4 regions of the Arthrobacter sp. UYP4 genome follow, and region 1 is predicted to be linked to each of the others. Evidence: riboswitches for the same ligand, from Rfam matches in the RefSeq annotation. Region 1 holds a riboswitch; each other region holds the start of a gene.
What was found. A riboswitch is a leader RNA that binds a small molecule or an ion and turns the genes downstream of it on or off. The one in region 1 is predicted to bind cyclic di-AMP.
Positions count from the first base shown of each region.

Region 1 (4,703 bases):
TGGGACTAGGCTTCCTGCTGACGGACTCGCAGCAGAACGGCCGCGTGGACCGCATCATCCTCGCCATCATCCTGCTGGCCGTGATCGGCAAGACCACCGACGCCCTCCTGGGCATCGCCGAGCGCTGGGCGGTGCGCAAGTGGGCGTAGGGACGACGACGCCGAAAGGACAGGCCGCGCTGCAGGACGAGGCCGAACGGCTCGCGTTCTGGGCCGAGCAGGCCGCCCGGCTCGAGTGGCAGGACCCCTGGGACACCCTGCACACCTTCGAGAAGGCGACCCCGCAGGAGGACGGGACGCTCAGCGTGCCCGTTCTCGAGTGGTTCTCCGGTGGCACGCTCAACGTCGCCGCCAACTGCGTCGACCGCCATGTGCGGGCCGGGCGCGGCGACACGGTGGCGCTGCACTTCGAGGGCGAGCCCGGCGATCGCCGCACCGTCACCTACGCGCAGTTGCAGGACGAGGTCTCACGGGCCGCGAACGCACTGCTGGCCCTCGGGATCGGCAAGGGCGACCGCGTGGTGATCTATCTCCCGGTCCTCGTCGAGACGGTCGTGGTCACCCTCGCGTGCGCCCGGATCGGCGCCGTGCACTCCCTCGTGTTCGGCGGGTTCTCGGCGGAGGCACTGCGCTTCCGCGTCGAGGACACGGGCGCGAAGCTGCTCGTCACCACCGACGGCCAGTACCGCCGGGGGACGGCCGTGCCTGTGAAGGACAACGCCGACGCCGCGGTATCCGGTCGGAACAGCATCGAGCACGTGCTCGTGGTGCGCCGCACCGGTTCCGACGTCAGCTGGACCGGAGGCAGGGACGTCTGGTGGCACGACGTCGTCGACACCGCGTCACCGCACCACGAACCGGAGGCGTTCGACGCCGAGACGCCCCTGTTCATCATGTACACCTCGGGGACCACCGGGAAGCCGAAGGGCCTCGTGCATACGTCCGGCGGCTACCTCACGCAGGCGTCGTGGAGCTTCGAGCACCTCTTCAGCAATCCCGATCCGGCCCTGCGGGATCGCGACGTCCACTGGTGCACCGCTGACCTGGCCTGGGTCACCGCGCACACCTACGAGCTGTACGGGCCGCTCTCCAACGGTGCCACGCAGGTCCTCTTCGAGGGCACACCGAACACGCCGCACCCGGGCCGCCACTTCGAGATCATCGAACGCTACGGCGTCACGAGCTACTACACGGCGCCGACGCTGGTCCGGTCACTGATGGGCTGGTTCCCCGACGGCGTCCCGGCCGGCTACGACCTCTCGAGCATCCGCGTGCTGGGCACCGTCGGCGAGGCGGTCAATCCCGAGGCGTGGCGCTGGTTCCGGAAGAACCTCGGCCGCGACGAGGTGCCCGTCGTCGACACCTGGTGGCAATCCGAGACCGGCGCGACCGTCCTCTCCCCCAGCCCCGGGGACACCGACTTCAAGCCCGGCTGCGCCGCTCGCGCCCTTCCCGGGGTCAGCACGCGCATCGTCGACGACGAGGGCCGGCCGGTGCCTCCCGGCGTGCAGGGCCTGATCGTGGTGGATCGCCACGGCCCGGCCATGGCCCGCACCGTCTGGGGGGATCCCCAGCGCTACCTCGATTCCTACTGGCGGAAGTTCGCCGCGCAGGGCTGGTTCCTGGCGGGCGACGGCGCGCGGTACGACGACGACGGCGACACCTGGATCCTCGGGCGCGTGGACGACGTCATCAACGTGTCGGGCCACCGGCTGTCCACCATCGAGATCGAGTCGGCGCTGGTGGCCCACCCCCTGGTGACGGAGGCCGGCGTCTGCCCCGTGACGGATCCGCTGACGGGCCACGCGATCGCCGCGTTCGTGGTGCTCTCGGCAGGGGCGGACGCATCCGGCGACGTCACCGCGGCCCTGCGCTCGCACGTGGCGGGCGCCATCGGACCCATCGCCCGTCCCTCGTCCGTCGTCGTCGTCCCCGACGTGCCCAAGACACGCTCCGGGAAGATCATGCGGCGCCTGCTCACCCAGCTCCATGAGGGCACGGCCCTCGGGGATACGACGTCCCTGCAGAACGAGGGCTGCATCCCCGGCATCCAGGCCGCCCTGGCAGCGCGGGGCTGAGTCCCCGCGTCGGTCGGCGCCTCTGTCGGGCGTTAAAGAAAGGAAGCGGCAGGGCCCCGTCCAAGCACCTGCCGCTTCCCGCGTGTGGTCCGTCGGGTTGCTAGCCGGCAACCCGGACGAAGGATGCTCCCGGCAGGTCCGAGAGGGGGTGCTGCATGGTGAGGTTCGACCCGTTCATGCCGCTGCTGATGACCTGGCCGCCGCCGACATAGATGGCCACGTGGCCCGCCGTGATGACGATGTCGCCGGCAGCAGGGGTGGCCACCGTCGAACCGAACTGGAAGAACTGCGAGGGACCGAGGTCTCCCACGGAGATGCCCGCTGCCCGCAGGGCGTTCTCGACCAGTACGGTGCAGTCCTGGATCGCGCCGGCCTGCAGCTGCGCCTGGGCGGACGCCACGAGGGTGCCCGCGACGCCGCTGGATGCCACCGGCGTGATGTCTGCCGAGGCGAGGTACACGCCCGAGCCGGGCGCGGTCGACACAGCCGGTGCCGGGGCGACGGCGGCTGCCTGCTGGACCTCCGCCGCGGGAGCGACGACGGCTGCCTGCTGGACCTCGGCGGCGGGAGCGACGGCCACGGGGACCGACACGGCCTGGGCCGGAGCCTGCGCCGCACCGCTCGCGGGGATCACCACGGTGTCGCCGGGGAAGATGATCGAGGCGAGGGAGAGCCCGTTGGCCGCGAGGACGGCCGTCAGGTCGGCGCCGTAGGTCGCTGCGATGCCACCGAGGGTGTCACCGGCGACGACGGTGTGGGTCGCATCGGCTGCGGGAGCGACCGCTACGGGAGCGACTGCTGCGGCGGGCGCCGCTGCGGGTGCTGCGACGGCTGCGGGGGCGGTCGAACCCTGCTCGGTGTAGGAGCCGGCGTGCGCGGTGCCGACAGCGCTGAGCGCGAGGCCCGAGGTGATGGCGACGACGGCGACGGGGCGGCCGACGGTGGTGGCGTGCGCCTTGGCTGCCTGCGACAGTCCCTGCATCGCGAGGTTGCCGTCGACTGCGGCACGGTGGCGCGCAGGGGAAATCTTTCGGAACATGGATGAATACCTCTCCCATGCCTGCGGGGTGAGCTGTCGGGTTCGGATGGGAGTCACCCGGCCGCGGTCAGCGCCGTATCCGGCGATGTTCAGCGACTTAACCCCGAGGACGCCGGCAGGAGGGCCGCACGCCCGGTGGAACTGTGGTTCCCCCGTCCCCGCCTCGGTGTTTGCGAACGAATCCCGATCGGCGGCAGGGCTCGGCAATCCGTCCGGGAGCGCCTCACTCCGGCGGAGGCACCCGATGACGATACCCAGTGCTCCTCCGGTTTGTCACATTTCCGTAACGGCGCGTACCCTACGCGCCGGTGCGGAACGACCACCAGCGACGCACGGCGGCGAGCGTGCCACCCGCGCTGAACGCGAGCAGGACGATCTGCTGCAGGTAGAACCCATGGCTCTCGACCGCACCTGTGCCGCCCGCGCCCAGCGCGATGCTGGTGGCCAGGGTGACGGTCAGCACGAGACCCACCCAGGAGAGCGTGCTCCAGAGCATCCGTTCCCGCAGGCGGCCCGCAGATTTCCAGCTGTCCATCCCCTCAGCGTAGGCGTCCGGAGAGCGTGCGCGGCCCACGGACCGCGCACGCTCTCCGGTCCGCTACGGCCGTACGGGCGCGCTGGCGTTCGCGATCAGGTCCAGCGCCTGCTCGGGGAACCAGGCACCGGCCGCAGGATCCACGCGGCCCCACTCCGGGTCCATGCCCCCGTTGTCCGTCAGGCCGCGACTGCACTCCCCGTCGGACTCTCCCGGGACCTTGATCCAGAGGAAGGCGTCGGCGAGTTCGTTGCCCGTGTCGGAGGTCGGGAGGTAGCCGAGTCCGCGGCCCGGAGGATTGCACCAGACCTGGGGATCCGGGTAGGCGACCGACGGGACCCAGGGGCCCCGTCCGTTCCGGCTCGTGTCGATCACGAAGTGTGCGAGCTCGTCCGACGACGGTGCGTTCGGAGCACCGGCGACGTGCTGCGCGTACCACGCGTCCGTCAGCCCCCAGGTGGAGAAATCGGCGGGCGAGGCCGGGTAGTACTGGCTGGCGCAGGATCCGTAGGCCCCGGGGTCGATCTCGGTGGCGTAGTGGATGCACTGCGACACCCAGCTGCCGAACTTCAGCTGCCGCTCGGTGAGCTCGTAGTTGGAGACGTTGAGGAAGAAGCCGTCGGCCTTCTGTACGCCGGCCTTCACGAGCCGGCTCGAGATCTCGCCCGTACCGAGCCAGGCGCTGTGGGTGCCGTCGAGGTAGACCTTGGTGTCGGGCAGTGCCTTGAGGCGGTCCACCGCATAGTTGAGCATCTCGAAGCGTTCCGCTGCAGCGCTCGCGGCGTCCGCCTCTGCCGGCTGGCACCACTCGAGGGCGCCGTCGAGCCCGCGGTACCAGGGGATGATGCCGAGGCCGTCCGGTTCGAGGATCACCATCGCCGCCCTGTCCTGGATCCCGGCGGCGAGCGCGTCGATCCAGGCCTTGTAGCCAGCGACGTCGGTCGCGCCACCGGCGGAGTACTGCGAGCAGTCGCGGAACGGCAGGTTGTAGGCCGCCAGCACGGGGACCTGCCCCTTGCCCGCGGCGCGGTGCGTCGTGTTGCGCACCTGCT
Region 1 is NZ_JBXAVU010000003.1:191,961-196,663, forward strand. It holds gene AC0Z9V_RS13075 (ABC transporter permease) at 1-149, shown strand, start outside; gene acs (acetate--CoA ligase) at 140-2,077, shown strand; gene AC0Z9V_RS13085 (LysM peptidoglycan-binding domain-containing protein) at 2,178-3,116, opposite strand; cyclic di-AMP (ydaO/yuaA leader) riboswitch at 3,120-3,301, opposite strand; gene AC0Z9V_RS13090 (hypothetical protein) at 3,415-3,651, opposite strand; gene AC0Z9V_RS13095 (glycoside hydrolase family 6 protein) at 3,715-4,703, opposite strand, start outside.

Region 2 (4,703 bases), on a different contig from region 1:
CGTGCGCGACGACTACCTCCCCAACGCCGTCGCGCTCAACAGCGCCTCGTTCAACGGTGCCCGGCTGGTCGGCCCGGCCATCGCCGGACTGCTGACCGCGGGTGTGGGGCCCGGCTGGGTCTTCCTGATCAACGCCCTGACCTTCGGTGCGATGGTCTACGTGCTGCTCGCGATGCGGAGCGCCGAACTGAACAGGCAGCCCCGCTCCGCCCCGGGCAAGGGACGGATCCGGGCGGGCTTCCGCTACGTACAGCAGCGCCCGGACCTGATGATGGTGATGCTCGCGATCTTCATCGTGGGGACGTTCGGGCTGAACTTCGCCGTGTTCATCGCCGCGATGGCGCGCACGGAGTTCGGGCAGGATGCCGGTGTCTTCGGCGTGCTGTCCTCGGTGATGGCGGTCGGATCGGTCGCGGGCGCGCTCCTGTCCGCGCGCAGGGAACGGCCGCGCCTGCGATTCATCTTCGGCGCGTCGGCCGCCTTCGGGATCGCGTGCGTCCTGGCGGCCCTCGCACCGAACCTCTGGCTGTTCGGGCTCGCACTCGTGCCGGTGGGTCTCTTCGCGCTGACGCTGATGACCAGCGCCAACGCCTACGTGCAGACGACGACGGACCCCGCCATGCGCGGCCGGGTCATGGCCCTCTACTTCGCCATCTTCCTCGGCGGGACGCCGCTGGGCGCCCCCGTGGTGGGATGGGTCTCCGACATGTTCGGTCCGCGGTGGAGCCTGGGCGTGGCCGCCGCCTCCGGCATCATCGCCGCGGCCGCCGGCATCTTCTGGGCGTGGAGGTACCACGACGTCCGGTTGCGGTACGACCGCTCGGCACCCCGGCGGCTCCGCCTCGACCACGAGGCCGGCGCCGCGGACGGCAGCACCTGACCTGCTAGAGGAGGTGCTCGACCACGTGGTCGATGCAGGCGATGAGAGCCGAGACGTCGTCGGGCTCGATCGCCACGAAGGTGGCGACGCGCAGCTGGTTGCGCCCGAGCTTGCGGTACGGCTCGACGTCGACGATCCCGTTGGCCCGCAGGATCGCGGCGATGCGCGCGGCATCCACCGCATCGTCGAAGTCCACCGTCACGATGACGTTCGAGCGGTCCTCGGGGCGGGTCACGTAGGGGCTCGCCACGGGGGAGGCCTCCGCCCAGGAGTACAGGCGTCCCGCTGAGTCCGCCGTGCGGGCGGCGGCGAAGGGCAGCCCGCCCTGGGCGTTGAGCCATTCCACCTGCGCGTCGAGCGTGACCAGGGTGGACAGCGACGGGGTGTTGTACGTCTGGTTCAGGCGCGAGTTGTCGATCGCCGTCTGGAGGTTGAGGAAGTCGGGGATCCAGCGGTCGCCGGCATCGATCCGGGCCGCCCGCTCCAGCGCTGCGGGGGAGAAGAGGCCCAGCCACAATCCGCCGTCGGAGGCGAAGTTCTTCTGCGGGGCGAAGTAGTAGACATCGGCCTCGGAGACGTCCACGTCGAGGCCGCCGGCCGCGGAGGTCGCGTCCACGAGGACCAGGGCGCCGTCGTCCGCGCCCTCGACCCGTCGAACGGGAGCCGCGACACCCGTCGACGTCTCGTTCTGCGGCCAGGCGTAGGTGTCCACGCCCGCTGCGGCCGCCGGATCGGGGCGCGTACCCGGCGGGGCCGTGATGATGTCCGATGCCTCGAGGAACGGCGCCCTGGTGGTGGCGGAGGCGAACTTGGAGCCGAACTCGCCGAAGGAGAGGTGCTGCGCCCTGTGCTCCACGAGCCCGAAGGTGGCGACATCCCAGAAGGCCGTCGAGCCGCCCACCCCGAGGACCACCTCGTATGCCTCGGGTGCGCCGAAGAAGGTGCTCAGACCGTCCCGCACGCGCCCGACGAGTTCGCGCACGGGAGCCTGGCGGTGCGACGTGCCCAGCAGGACCCGTCCCGCGGACACGAGGGCGTCGATCTGTCCGCTCCGGACCTTGGACGGACCGGCGCCGAACCGGCCGTCCGACGGCAGGAGGTGCTCGGGGATGCGGGGCAGTTCGGTCATGGGTGCTCCAGCTGTTTCGGCGGCGGGTATCGCCCTCATTCTGCCCGAGGAGCCGGTGGCGCTCCATTTGTTAACACCGCAGGCGGAGGATGCGGCGGGGACGCCGTCGCCGCCCCGGTCGATTGCCGGGGGAATCGCACCATGGGTTAACCTTGGGAGGCGTGGGGCGGAACAGGTCGTGGCGGCCGTGGACCCCCACCGGCGTGAGGCATCCCAGCCGCGCACCCGCACCGCACCAAGGAGCTGACCCGCATGACGGACCTCATCGACACCACCGAGATGTACCTGCGGACCATCCTTGAACTCGAGGAAGAGAACATCGTCGCCCTGCGGGCGCGCATCGCCGAACGGCTGCGCCACTCGGGACCCACGGTCTCCCAGACCATCGGACGCATGGAGCGTGACGGACTGGTGGTCGTCTCGGGTGACCGGCACCTCGAGCTCACCGAACTGGGACGGCACCGGGCCACCGGGGTCATGAGGAAGCACCGCCTCGCGGAACGCCTCCTGAGCGACGTCATCGGGCTCGACTGGGCCTACGTGCACGACGAGGCCTGCCGCTGGGAGCACGTGATGAGCGAACGCGTCGAGCGCAGGCTCTACGAACTCCTGGGCAAGCCCTCCGAGTCGCCCTACGGGAATCCCATCCCCGGCCTCGAGGCCATCGGCGGCGTCCAGTCCGAACTCTTCACCGACGGCGTGGTCACCCTGCTCTCCGCCATGGGCACCTACTCGCCCGAGAAGCCGGTCACGCTGGTGCGCCTGGCCGAGCCGATCCAGGTCGACCCGGAACTCCTGACCCAGCTCGACGAGGGCGGCCTGCGGCCGGGTGCACGCCTCAGCCTGGAGTCGGTGGGCGGGTACGTCTCCGTCCGCGTCCCCGGGGTGGAAGGTGCGCTCGAGCTGCCTCCGGAGGTCGCCTCGCACGTGTTCGTCTCCGTCGCGTCCTGAGTCCGGCACGGCTCCGTCATCAATAACACACCATTCCGTGACCGTAACGTGACATACCGCGATATCTGAGGTAGCCTCCATCTTGTGCCAAATTCGCTCTAGATCCGGCACCCTCCTGCAAATCGCCTAGCTCTGCCATTGCCGGAGGTCCGTCCGCACCATCGCATGGCAGAGGCGGGGGAACCAATTTTCGGGTTTCTGTTCCAGAAATCCTTGGGGTTAAGTCGCTGTTTCCGCAGCGGCCGGGTGACTCCCATCCGAATCCGACAGCTCACCTCGCAGGCGTTGGGAGAGGCAATCCAACGTGTCCAAAAGCTCTTCGCCGGGCCGCCACCGCGCGCCCCGGGACGTCAGTCCGCTGACGGCCCTGTCCACAGCAGCAGCATCCAATGCCGGATCGGTCGGCCGCCAGGCAGCCGTCATCGTCGCGGCGTCGGGCCTGGTCCTGACCGCGGGACTGCCCGCCCAGGCTGCAACCGCCGCCGAGCGTGAAGTCCAGTCCTCCGCAGCGTTGACCGTGAGCCGCGTCGTGTCGGCCGAGGTCACCGTGCCGGCCACCGCGACGGTCTCCTTCGATCGCGTGGCCGTCGAGGTCACTCCTGCTCCCGAGGTCGTCGAGCCGCCGGCTCCCGTCGTCGAGGCCGAGCCCGCCGTCGTCGTCGAGGCTCCCGCCGCGGTCGTGGCGCCCGCTGCTCCCGTCGAGGTCGCTGCTGTCGAGGCCGCTCCCGCCGCGGCCGCTCCTGTCGAGGCCGCTCCCGTCGCACCCGTGGTCGCACCCGCCGCCGTGGCGCCCGCACCGGTCGCCGTCGCCGAGCCCGTCGTCGCACCGGCACCCGCGCCTGTCCAGTCCTCCGGTGTCGCTGCCGGGCTGGTCGCCTCTGCCTACGGCCAGATCGGCGTCGCCCAGGACTGCACCGCGATGGTCGAGACCGCCCTGCGCTCCGTCGGCAAGTCCGTCGGCGATCTCGCACCCGGCCAGTTCTTCCAGTTCGGCGACGTCGTCGGATCCCCCGCTGCGGGTGACCTGGTCATCACGGCGGGCCACGTCGCGATCTACGTCGGTAACGGCCAGGTCATCAGCGGTGGCCTCAACGGCATGAACACCGGCCTCCACAACCTCTCAGACCTTCCCGGCGCCGGCTTCGTCCGCGTCCGCTAGAACCCCTTCGGAGAAACCACCATGTCTTCACGCGCCATCATCGCCCGCCACCGCAGCGAAACCCAGGACACCGCCGGCCTCTCGGCCCTCGCCAAGGCCGTCACCACCGGCGGCATGGGCCGCCAGGCCGCCGTCATCGCCGCGGCCTCCGGCCTCGTCCTGACGAGCGGGGTCGCAGCCAACGCCGCGGACCTGCAGCCGCAGCGTGACGCCGCAGCGTCCAGCGTCACGGTCACGTCGGCCCGCGCGGCCGTCGTCGCCTCGTCCGAGACCGCCGTCGCCTTCAACATGACCCCGGTCAAGGTCACCGCCAAGCCGGTCGTCGTCGAGGCGCCCGTCGCCGAGCCCGCCCCGGTCGTCGAGGCACCCGTCGCCGAGGCTCCGGCACCGGTCGTCGTCGAGGCACCCGTCGCCGACGCTCCGGCACCCGTCGTCGTCGAGGTGCCGGTCGCACCGGCTCCCGTCGCCGCGGCCGTCGCGGCCCCCGTCGCACAGGCCGCCCCGGTCGCCGTGGCTGCTCCCGCCCCGGCTCCTGCTCCCGCCCCGGCTCCTGCTCCCGCCCCGGCCGCCTCCTCCGGAGTCGC
Region 2 is NZ_JBXAVU010000002.1:747,957-752,659, reverse strand. It holds gene AC0Z9V_RS12105 (MFS transporter) at 1-880, shown strand, start outside; gene serC (phosphoserine transaminase) at 885-2,009, opposite strand; gene AC0Z9V_RS12095 (iron-dependent transcriptional repressor DtxR) at 2,262-2,960, shown strand; cyclic di-AMP (ydaO/yuaA leader) riboswitch at 3,090-3,259, shown strand; gene AC0Z9V_RS12090 (NlpC/P60 family protein) at 3,265-4,119, shown strand; gene AC0Z9V_RS12085 (NlpC/P60 family protein) at 4,141-4,703, shown strand, end outside.
Region 2: it holds a riboswitch for cyclic di-AMP, as region 1 does, so the genes downstream of both, AC0Z9V_RS12090 (NlpC/P60 family protein) here and AC0Z9V_RS13085 (LysM peptidoglycan-binding domain-containing protein) in region 1, are expected to answer to the same signal.

Region 3 (4,703 bases), on a different contig from region 1:
GGCGGCCAGAAAGCTTGCACTGGACATGGCAAAGGCACGCAGAGTTATGTCCCAGGTCGACCCAAGTGATCACCAGACATGGGCGCACGTTGCCCGTGAAGCCGCTGGTGTATTCGGTGCTTGGTCGAAGGCCACTGAGGCTGAGCCCGGGCCGCTGGCCCACGCCTCGCGTGTGCTGGCCCGTTCGGCACATCGGTCAGGGGTGACCATCAGCGACCCCGTGAAGCCAGCACTGCGGATGTCCGGCACCTCAGCGTTCCTCCTCGCGGCCGCCACCGCCCCGTCACCGGTCGCGCAGACGCTCATCATGCAGCAGATGCTCCGCACCATCCGGCTCCTGCACGACATGCAGGCCAGCAATCAGGAGCTGCGCGAAGCGACCCTCCTGACCGAGACGGTGCGTGAGCACCTGAGTATCGTCGGAGCCCCGCTACCGGATGTCCCCGAACCGCGTCTGCCAGCAGCATTGACCACACAGGAGCACACCGCCGGTGTGGAACGGAAGGCCGTGCCGTCCTTGACAGAGGCTAAGCGCCCGCTGCGAGGACAGCGACCTGCGGAGAACTTCGAGACAGAGCTGCACGTGCCGGATCAAGGGATAGGGAGATAGCGCATGAACCATGACACACCCGATGGGGCAGAGGGGCTGTTCCGACCGCAGTTGCAGTCAGCCCTTGCCGTCGCAGGCAGGCTCGGCGAAATGCTCGCCCGTCAGCGCGCAGAGCGGAACGAGCAGATGCTGCGCGCCCAGGACGCCGAGCGTCGACAGCTCCAGGAGCGGTTCGAAGCCGAACGAGCCGTCATGCGTACCCAGCTCGGCGCTGTTTACCAGCCGCAGTTCTGGGAAGCGGCCAGACCTGAGGACATCGCCTCCCAGCACGCCCTCGCACAGCAGTGGGAGCCGTTCGATGACATGGCCCGCCTTTCCCGCGAACACATGCACGACGAGATCCGCACACGGTACAACCTGACTCCTGAGGAGTACCTTGAGGGGCGCCAGCAATCGGCCCGACAAGTGATGGCCGACGCCCCTAAAAGACAGGAAGCAGTCCGAAACTGGGATGCGCAGCGCGACTACGTAGAAGCTGAGCGGCAGTCCGCGGTCGTCGTAACCGAGGACTGGCAGAACGACGTCGACACACAGAACGCAGCAGCCAACGCCAAGGAACTCTGGGACACAGGCGACCGCAGGGCTAAACTCGCAGAATTCCTCACCGAACGAGTCGGAACCACAGACATTGGGCGAGAAGGAGTCGCCGCCGTCCTCGCAGCCGACCTCAGTAACGGGACACCACCATCGGCGGCAGTGAAAGCCGTCAAGCATTCCGTCCGCCGCCCAAACGGGTCCGAACCCGAACACATAAACGAAAGAGGCTTTGGTGTGGGCTAGGCCCCGAGGCGCAAAAGGGAGATACCGATAAGAGCGCGATTGTGTGACGCTTCCTTATCCAGCCACGCTATAGAGCCACGTTGTGGCGACGCCGATAAGCGACCTTTGGGTAGTAAAGGTGCGTCGTGGATGAGGTAAGCAGTTAACGCAGTAGGCGACCTATTGCACGAGTGGCTTCCTTGATTTTGGCGTCGACGGTATCGGTGCCCGCTTGGCCGGGTGTGCCATGTGTGCGTGCGGCTTCATGGGCGGCATCTGCGACGCAGTGGGTGAGATGGCTTTCCAATAATCCGAGGCTGAGCGCATGCATGGCGTTGTTCACGGCGGCGACCTGGGTGAGAATGTCAATGCAGTATTGGTCTTCATCAACCATGCGGGCTATTCCGCGGACCTGACCTTCGATGCGCTTGAGCCGGCGCAGGTAGGCGCCCTTATCGGTTGCATATCCGTGTTGATGAGGTGTTGCCCTGGTGAGCGGGTCCATGTAGTCGGCTGGTTGTGCCGCGCTAGCAGTGTTGATGCTGACCTTCGGTGCGATGTGGTTGCTCATAGTCGTTCCCCTCAACATCATCGGCGGGTTGCTGACCGGCGCAGGAAGCCGTTGATGTGGTCTTCGGCCATGCGAGATACACGGCCCTCACCAGTATCTGTCAACGAGCACGGGCAGGTGAATGAACAACAGAAGCAGAAGTTCCGCAGGCCTCTGTTAGCGGCCCTCTAGTCGGCGTGTCGTGGCAACATGCCGACCCTCGTTATGCGAACGTGACATCAAATACCATCCTGGGGTATTCTCCTCAGGTGATCCCGGCACCCGTCGAGATCGCTCTCCCACGCAGAATGCCGAGCCCTGCCGCTGCTACCGGGATCCGTTCGTACAATCCATACGGCAGGGACGGGGGAACCACGTTTCCACCGGGTCACCGCACCTTCGTGTGTTGATCCTCGGGGTTAAGTCGATCCATCAGTTCATTCCTGTGCTGCATCCTTGCGTGCTGCCATGGGACCAGGTTGAGGACGGCCGGGTGACTCCCATCCGAACCCGACAGCTCACCCCGCAGGCATGGGAGAGGCAATCACCATGTCACGTCCGTCCATTTCTGCGCGCCACCGCGCCGCCGTCACCCACTCCATCGCCCTCGAGGGCCTGTCGTATTCCGCGAAGACCAGCGCTGTAGCACTGGGCAAGCCGGCCATCATCGCAGCTGCAACCGGCGGCCTCGTCTTCGCTGTTGGAGCCCCCGCCGCCCAGGCCGGCACCTACTCGCAGGACGCCTCCAGCACCGTCACAGCGCAGGCCCCCGCCGCCGCTGCTACAGGCGTCTACACGGTTGCCTCCGGCGACACCATGGGTGCCATTGCCGCCAAGCACGGCGTGAATCTCGATGCTCTGCTGGCAAGCAATGGCCTGTCCTACGCCTCGGTCATTTTCCCGGGTCAGCAGATCCAGCTTTCCGGTGTTGCCTCTACCAGTGTTGCTGTCAGTGCAGCCGCTGTTCCCGCTGCCGCTCCCACCAGCCAGGTCTTCTACAGCGCACCGGCCGCAGCCCCGGCTCCCGCTCCTGCAGCACCTCAGCCCGGATACTCCCTGACCTCGTCCACTGTCGCCCCGATCGCCCCGGCAGCTCCCGCAGCGCCGAGTGTTCCCGCGAGTGGCGTCGGTGCGGCCATCGTGGCATCGGCCTACGCCCAGATCGGGTCCATCCAGGACTGCACTGTTCTTGCTGAGCGGGCACTGCGCTCGATCGGAAAGAATGTCGGAGACCTCGGCCCCATGCAGTTCCTGCAGTACGGAACTGTCGTCGCCACCCCGGCCCCCGGTGACCTCGTGGTCCGTCCGGGTCACGTCGCGATCTACGTCGGTGGCGGCAAGGTCATTAGCAGCGGCATGAATGGTGCGAACCTCACCATGGAACACCCCCTGTCCGACCTCGCCGGATCGACCTTCGTGCGCGTCGCAGGCTAACTTCACCCTCCGGTGAGGTGGTTGCCCTCAAGCTGAGATAGCGGTGAGTGCCCTGGACGGGGGCACTCACCGCTATTTCCTTGCCCGCGCGTCTCCGCTTTTCGGGTTGCGGTGCAAGTTGACCGGGCGTGCGGTTCCTAGATATTTACGAGCTAGACCTGGGCGAGAGCGTGACGTTGAGATGGTTGTGTATCAGTGAATGATCCGTGGGTTAGCGGGCCGGTCTGGATACCGGAGGCCCCGCCATCGTGGGCGGCCTACCTAGCGCCGACCCTGCAGCCGATCCCGCTGATCCCCGGAGTCGCTCTGGTCCTGGGTGTGTTCTACCTGGCCGGCGCGATCCGCCTGTGGTCGATGGGCCGTTCCTGGCCTGTGTGGCGGACGGTGATCTTCCTGGCGGGCTGCGCCATCATCATGATCACCATGGGCGCCGGCGTCGAAGGCTACGGTCTGCGCATGTTTTCCGTCTTCATGTTCCAGCAACTGACGCTCATGATGGCCGTCCCTCCGCTTCTGGTCCTGGGTCGGCCCGGCACCTTGTTGCTGCGCGCCACCCCTCATCATGGACTTGGGCGCCCGATCCTCCGGCTCGCTCATGCGGGACTGCGCTCAAGATCCGCTCGGATCGTCCTTCATCCGGCGTTCATGATCCCGGTGTTCCTTGTCAGCTTCTACGGGGTCTACCTCAGTGGTATCGCCGACGCGATGCTGCCGTCCTGGTACGGGCACATCACCCTTGAACTGCTGTTTTTGATCTCCGGGGTGCTCTTCACCGTCCCCGTGCTATCGACGGACCCTCTACCGGTGAAACAGTCCCACTTCGGCCGGTTCCTCGACATTTTCGCCGAGATGCCGCTTCATGCGTTCTTCGGCGTCGTCCTGATGATGGCGACCACCCCTGTCGTCGATTTCTTCGGCACGCTGCCCGCTGGGTGGGACGTCGACCCGCTTACCGATCAGGGCATCGCCGGCGGCTTGGCCTGGTCCTACGGGGAACTGCCTTCGGTGCTGATGCTGCTGATCATCATGGTGCGCTGGCAGCGCGACGACACCGTGACCTCACGGGCTATTGACCGGAAGCACAATCGGGAGGGAACACCGGAGCTCGACGCGTACAACGCCTACCTCGAGCAGCTCAGGCAACGCTCTGAACGCCATGATCGGCGACGATAAGACGACCCCGGCCTGCGAGCAGCACGACTGACGCAGCGTCCACATCACTTAGCCCCTGGAGCTCTTGTGCCTCGGACCCAAGACGTGGTGCTGGTGCTCGAAGGGAAGGCCTGCGGATCGCTAGCTTGCGACGAGTCGAACCGCCTCGCGGAAGTCATCCAGTGACGTCAAAGCATT
Region 3 is NZ_JBXAVU010000010.1:14,968-19,670, reverse strand. It holds partial or broken gene AC0Z9V_RS17770 (hypothetical protein) at 1-610, shown strand, start outside; gene AC0Z9V_RS17765 (hypothetical protein) at 614-1,390, shown strand; gene AC0Z9V_RS17760 (metal-sensitive transcriptional regulator) at 1,533-1,874, opposite strand; cyclic di-AMP (ydaO/yuaA leader) riboswitch at 2,254-2,466, shown strand; gene AC0Z9V_RS17755 (C40 family peptidase) at 2,469-3,353, shown strand; gene AC0Z9V_RS17750 (cytochrome c oxidase assembly protein) at 3,549-4,526, shown strand; gene AC0Z9V_RS17745 (DsbA family protein) at 4,647-4,703, opposite strand, start outside.
Region 3: it holds a riboswitch for cyclic di-AMP, as region 1 does, so the genes downstream of both, AC0Z9V_RS17755 (C40 family peptidase) here and AC0Z9V_RS13085 (LysM peptidoglycan-binding domain-containing protein) in region 1, are expected to answer to the same signal.

Region 4 (4,703 bases), on a different contig from region 1:
CACGGGTCGCGGCCTGGAGCGGACGGTTCCTCGCCGGCGGGCGGGCCGGCTCCCTGTGACCGTCCTCGTGACGGGCGCCAGCGGGATGCTCGGCCGCGCGGTCGCCGGACAGCTCCTCGCCGACGGCCACGACGTTCGGTGCTTCCAGCGCCGCCCGTCGGGTGTCGTCGGTGCCGCCGACGTACTGGGCTCCATCGAGGACGACGCGGCGGTGACCGCCGCGGTCCGGGGGTGCGACGCCGTGATCCACCTCGCGGCGAAGGTCTCCTTCACCGGCCGCGCCGCCGACTTCGACAGGACCAACGTGGACGGGACCCGGCGCCTGCTCGATGCCGCCCGGCGCGCCGGCATCCCCGACGTCGTCCACGTCTCCTCGCCCTCCGTGGCGCACGACGGCACGTCCCTGGTCGGCGCGTCCGCCGGTCCCGCGGACCCGGGGACCGCACGAGGCGACTACGCCCGGACCAAGGCCGCGGCGGAGGTGCTGGCGCTGCGACGCTCCACGGCGTCGTTCCGCGTCGCCGCGGTGCGCCCGCACATCGTCTGGGGACCCGGTGACACGCAGCTCGTCGAGCGCGTCGTCGACCGGGCCCGGCGGGGACGGCTGCCGCTGCTCGACGGTGGCACCGCACTGATCGACACCACCTACGTGGACAACGCGGCGTCGGCGATCGTCGCCTGCCTCGCCCGTATCGGCGAGGCGCAGGGCCAGGCCTTCGTCGTGACCAACGGTGAGCCGCGGCCCATCGCGGAGCTGCTCGCAGGGATCTGCCGCGCCGCCGGCGTCCGCCCACCGGCATGGTCGGTGCCCGGATCGGTAGCACGGGCGGCGGGGACGGTCATCGAACGCGCCTGGCTGGCGCTCGGCCGCGCCGAGGAGCCGCCCATGACCCGCTTCCTGGCCGAACAGCTGTCCACCGCACACTGGTTCGACCAGCGGCGGACCCGGGCCGTGCTCGACTGGACGCCGGGGGTCAGCATCGACCAGGGGTTCCAGCGCCTCGCGGCGCACTACGGCGGCTGAGGACGCGGGCCCGGGCGGGAACGCGCCGCCACGGCCTCTCGCCGGGTACGCGGAAGGGCGGGATGCCCCGCATCCCGCCCTTCTGCGTACCTGTACCTGGGACGACCGGCTGACGCCGGTCGCGATTCCTAGCGGGTGTAGTACCCGTCCACCGACATGGCGTTGACCGAGTGCACCAGCGTGCCCTGCGAGGGGTTCAGGGCGCTGACCATCTGGCCGTTGCCGAGGTAGATACCGACGTGGCTTCCACCGTTCTGGCTCACCAGGTCGCCCGGCTGCGGGTTGCTGGTGGGGGTGAGAGCAGCGAACTGCGACCAAGTGGTGCGCGGCAGGCTGATGCCGTTCTGCGCGTAGACCCACTGCACGAAGCCGGAGCAGTCCCAGCCGCCGAACGAGGTTCCGCCGTACACGTAGCCCGAGCCGATGCCCTGCATGGCCGTGCCGACGATGCCTCCGCCGGCGGGGCTGATCGAGGCGGACTGCGTGCTGAGTCCGGTGGTGTTCCCCGAGAAGACTGCGGGTGCTGCCACGGGTGCGGGTGCCGCCACGGGTGCCGGTGCCGCGATCGCTGCGGGGGCAGCGACGATCGTTGCGGACTGGGCGGAGTACTGCTGGGGAGCGGCAGTACCGGTGAGCGCGAGGGCCTGACCCGGGTAGATGACCGAGCTGTAGCCGAGTCCGTTGGCCGTGAACAGCGTGTCGAGGCCGACGCCGTGCGAGGCAGCGATGCTGCCCAGCGTGTCGCCGGCCTGGACGGTGTAGGTGCCCGCCGCGACGGTGGACGCCGCGACCTGCTCGGGTGCGGCCTGCAGGGTGATCTCGCCTGCGGCACTCGCGGGGAGCGCTGCGCCGAACATGATCCCGGATGCTGCGACGACGACGGCGGCGGGCTTGCCGGCCACCGAGGCACTCGCGGAGATCGCGCGGGAGGCGGTGAGAAGGGGGTTGGTGCGCGTGGGGACGGCCCGGTGGCGCGCTGAAGTGCTCTTGGACATGATCATGCCTTTCCCAATGCCTGCGAAGTTAGCTGTCGGGTTCGGATGGGACATCCGGACGTGCTGTTCTCGTTCCAGCGAACATGCGCTGGTCGACACGCGTCTTTACCCCTAGGACTCAGGACTGAGTCCGCTATCGGTTCCCCCGCCCCTGTCGAATGTGTAGTGCGAACGGTCCGTCCTCATCGACAGGGTTAGGCAGAGTGAGGAGGGGCGCCCCTCCGTTGTGGAGCGGGCGCGGGGTCAACGGTACCCGTTGAGCTTCCGGTTGTCACGTTTGGGTTACGGCGCCGACGGTGCCATAATCCCCCCGCGCCGACTAGGCCCGAGCGTTCCGCGGCCTCGGCTGGCAGTACGGGCAGAGGGACGATGACCTGTTCATGAAGGCTTCGCGCCGGATGAGGGTCGAGCGCCCTTCGGCTGCGCAGCGACGGCAGGGTTGCCCGGCACGGCCGTAGGCTTCGAGGTCGCGGGCGAAGTAGCCCGACGCGCCGTTGACGTTGACGTACAGCGCGTCGAAACTCGTGCCACCGGCGTCCAGGGCCCGGGTCATGACCGTGGTGACCGCCTCGACGATACGGAGGGTGTCGGGACGGCGCAGAGTGTCCGTGGGGCGCGCGTAGTGGAGTCTCGCCGCCCACAGCGCCTCGTCCGCGTAGATGTTGCCGATCCCCGAGATGAGGCCCTGGTCGAGGAGGGCACGCTTGAGGCCCGTCCTCCGCTCGCGGAGACGCCGGTGGAAGGATTCGACGGAGAACGCGGGATCGAGCGGGTCACGCGCGATGTGCGCGGCCTGGTGCGGGATGAGAGGCAGATCCGTGTCTCCGCGACCACCCGGCGCGCCGTCGGCGGTGGGCTCGAGATCGGCGACGAACATGCCCCCGAAGATCCTCTGGTCGACGAACCGGAGGTCGGCGGGGAGCGGGGCACCCTCGTCGTCGACGGCGGTGGAGAGCCGAAGGCGCACCTTCAGGTGTTTCTCGAGGGGGGCCTCCAACTCCTCGATGAGCAGCTGACCGCTCATGCCGAGGTGCGCCATCAGTGCGACGTGCGGGACGTCACGGGGGGCGTCCGGGTCCTGGAGGGTCATCCAGAGGAACTTCCCGCGCCGCACCACGTCCGTGACGCGTGCTCCGGTGACGTTGCCGCGGAAGTCCTCGACGCCTGCGACGTGGCGTCGCAGCGACCGCGGGTCCACCACCTCGACGGCCTCGACGGTGCGGCCCGTGACCCAGCGCGCCAGCCCACGCCGTACCACCTCGACCTCGGGCAGTTCAGGCACTCAGGGTCCGGGGGGCGCTGCGGGCGCGTCGTGCGGTTCGCCGTCGGGCGTCGTCCCGGGCCCGGGTGCGAGCAGCTTCCAGGAGGCGGCAGCAGCCTCCTGCTCCGCCTCCTTCTTCGAGTGGCCGCACCCGGAGCCGTACTCGACGCCGCCGATCACGAGGCGCGCGGTGAACGTACGGGCGTGGTCGGGACCGGCGCCCACCACCTGGTAGTCGATCAGGCCGAGCCGGCGGGCGGCCGCGGTCTCCTGGATGCGGGTCTTCCAGTCCGTGCCTTCGCCGAGGACAGCGGAGTCGCGCAGGAGCGGCCCGATGAGCCTCATGACCATGGCCCTCGCGATCTCGATCCCGTGGCTCAGGTAGGCAGCACCGATGACGGCCTCCATGGTGTCCGCGAGGATGGATGCCTTGTCCCGGCCGTTGGTGAGCTTCTCGCCCTGTCCGAGCAGCACGTGACTGCCGAGGTCGAGCGTGCGGGCCACTCCGGCGAGCGCCCTGGTGCTGACGACGGCGGACCGCCGCTTGGCGAGCTCACCCTCGGAGAGGTCGGGGTTGTCCCGGTACAGGGCGTCGGTCACCGAGAGGCCGAGCACCGAGTCGCCCAGGAATTCGAGCCGCTCGTTGGTGGGGATCCCGCCCTTCTCATAGGCGTAGGACCGGTGCGTCAGGGCAAGACGAAGCGTCTCGGTGTCGATATCGACACCGAGACGCCTCGTGAGTTCTTCTGTATTCTTCACAACCGCATCAGCTGATCCAGCATCGAACGGGTGCCCACTGCAGCACCGGGCATGCAGCGGGCCGCACCCCGTTGTCAGACGTCGGCTACCTTGCGGCCCTTGTACTCGAGGAACAGCGGGGTACCGGCTGAATCGGTGACAACCTTGGCCTGGTGGGCGAGGCTGTAGGTGACGCGACCGTTCTCGAGGGTCTTGACCAGCTTGGGGGCGGTTGCCTTCCACTGGGACCGGCGTGCACGGGTATTCGCGCGGGACATCTTCCGCTTCGGGACAGCCACGGCTAACTCTCTTCTCTCTCGTCTGACTCTGACTTGGTTGCCGCGTCGTTACCGGCGGCGGTGCCCGTCAGCCCTGCGAGGGCTGACCAGCGAGGGTCCAAAACTTCATGGTGGTGGTCCGGATCGTCATTGAGCTGCGCTCCGCATTCGGAGCACAGACCCTTGCAATCCTCCCGGCACACCGGCTGGAATGGCAGCGACGTAACCACTGCATCCCTCAGCACGGGTTCCAGATCGACCGAATCGTTCTCCACCCTGTGCTGATCTTCTTCCTCTTCCACCGACAGCGACTCGGAGTCGCTGTAGAAGAAGAGCTCCTGGACGTCCACCTCACGGTCGAACCGCAGGGGCTCCAGGCAACGGCCGCACTCGCCGGTTACCTCGAC
Region 4 is NZ_JBXAVU010000001.1:724,117-728,819, forward strand. It holds gene AC0Z9V_RS03390 (alpha/beta fold hydrolase) at 1-59, shown strand, start outside; gene AC0Z9V_RS03395 (NAD-dependent epimerase/dehydratase family protein) at 56-1,024, shown strand; gene AC0Z9V_RS03400 (C40 family peptidase) at 1,153-2,019, opposite strand; cyclic di-AMP (ydaO/yuaA leader) riboswitch at 2,022-2,206, opposite strand; gene mutM (bifunctional DNA-formamidopyrimidine glycosylase/DNA-(apurinic or apyrimidinic site) lyase) at 2,339-3,301, opposite strand; gene rnc (ribonuclease III) at 3,302-4,039, opposite strand; gene rpmF (50S ribosomal protein L32) at 4,114-4,317, opposite strand; gene AC0Z9V_RS03420 (YceD family protein) at 4,320-4,703, opposite strand, start outside.
Region 4: it holds a riboswitch for cyclic di-AMP, as region 1 does, so the genes downstream of both, AC0Z9V_RS03400 (C40 family peptidase) here and AC0Z9V_RS13085 (LysM peptidoglycan-binding domain-containing protein) in region 1, are expected to answer to the same signal.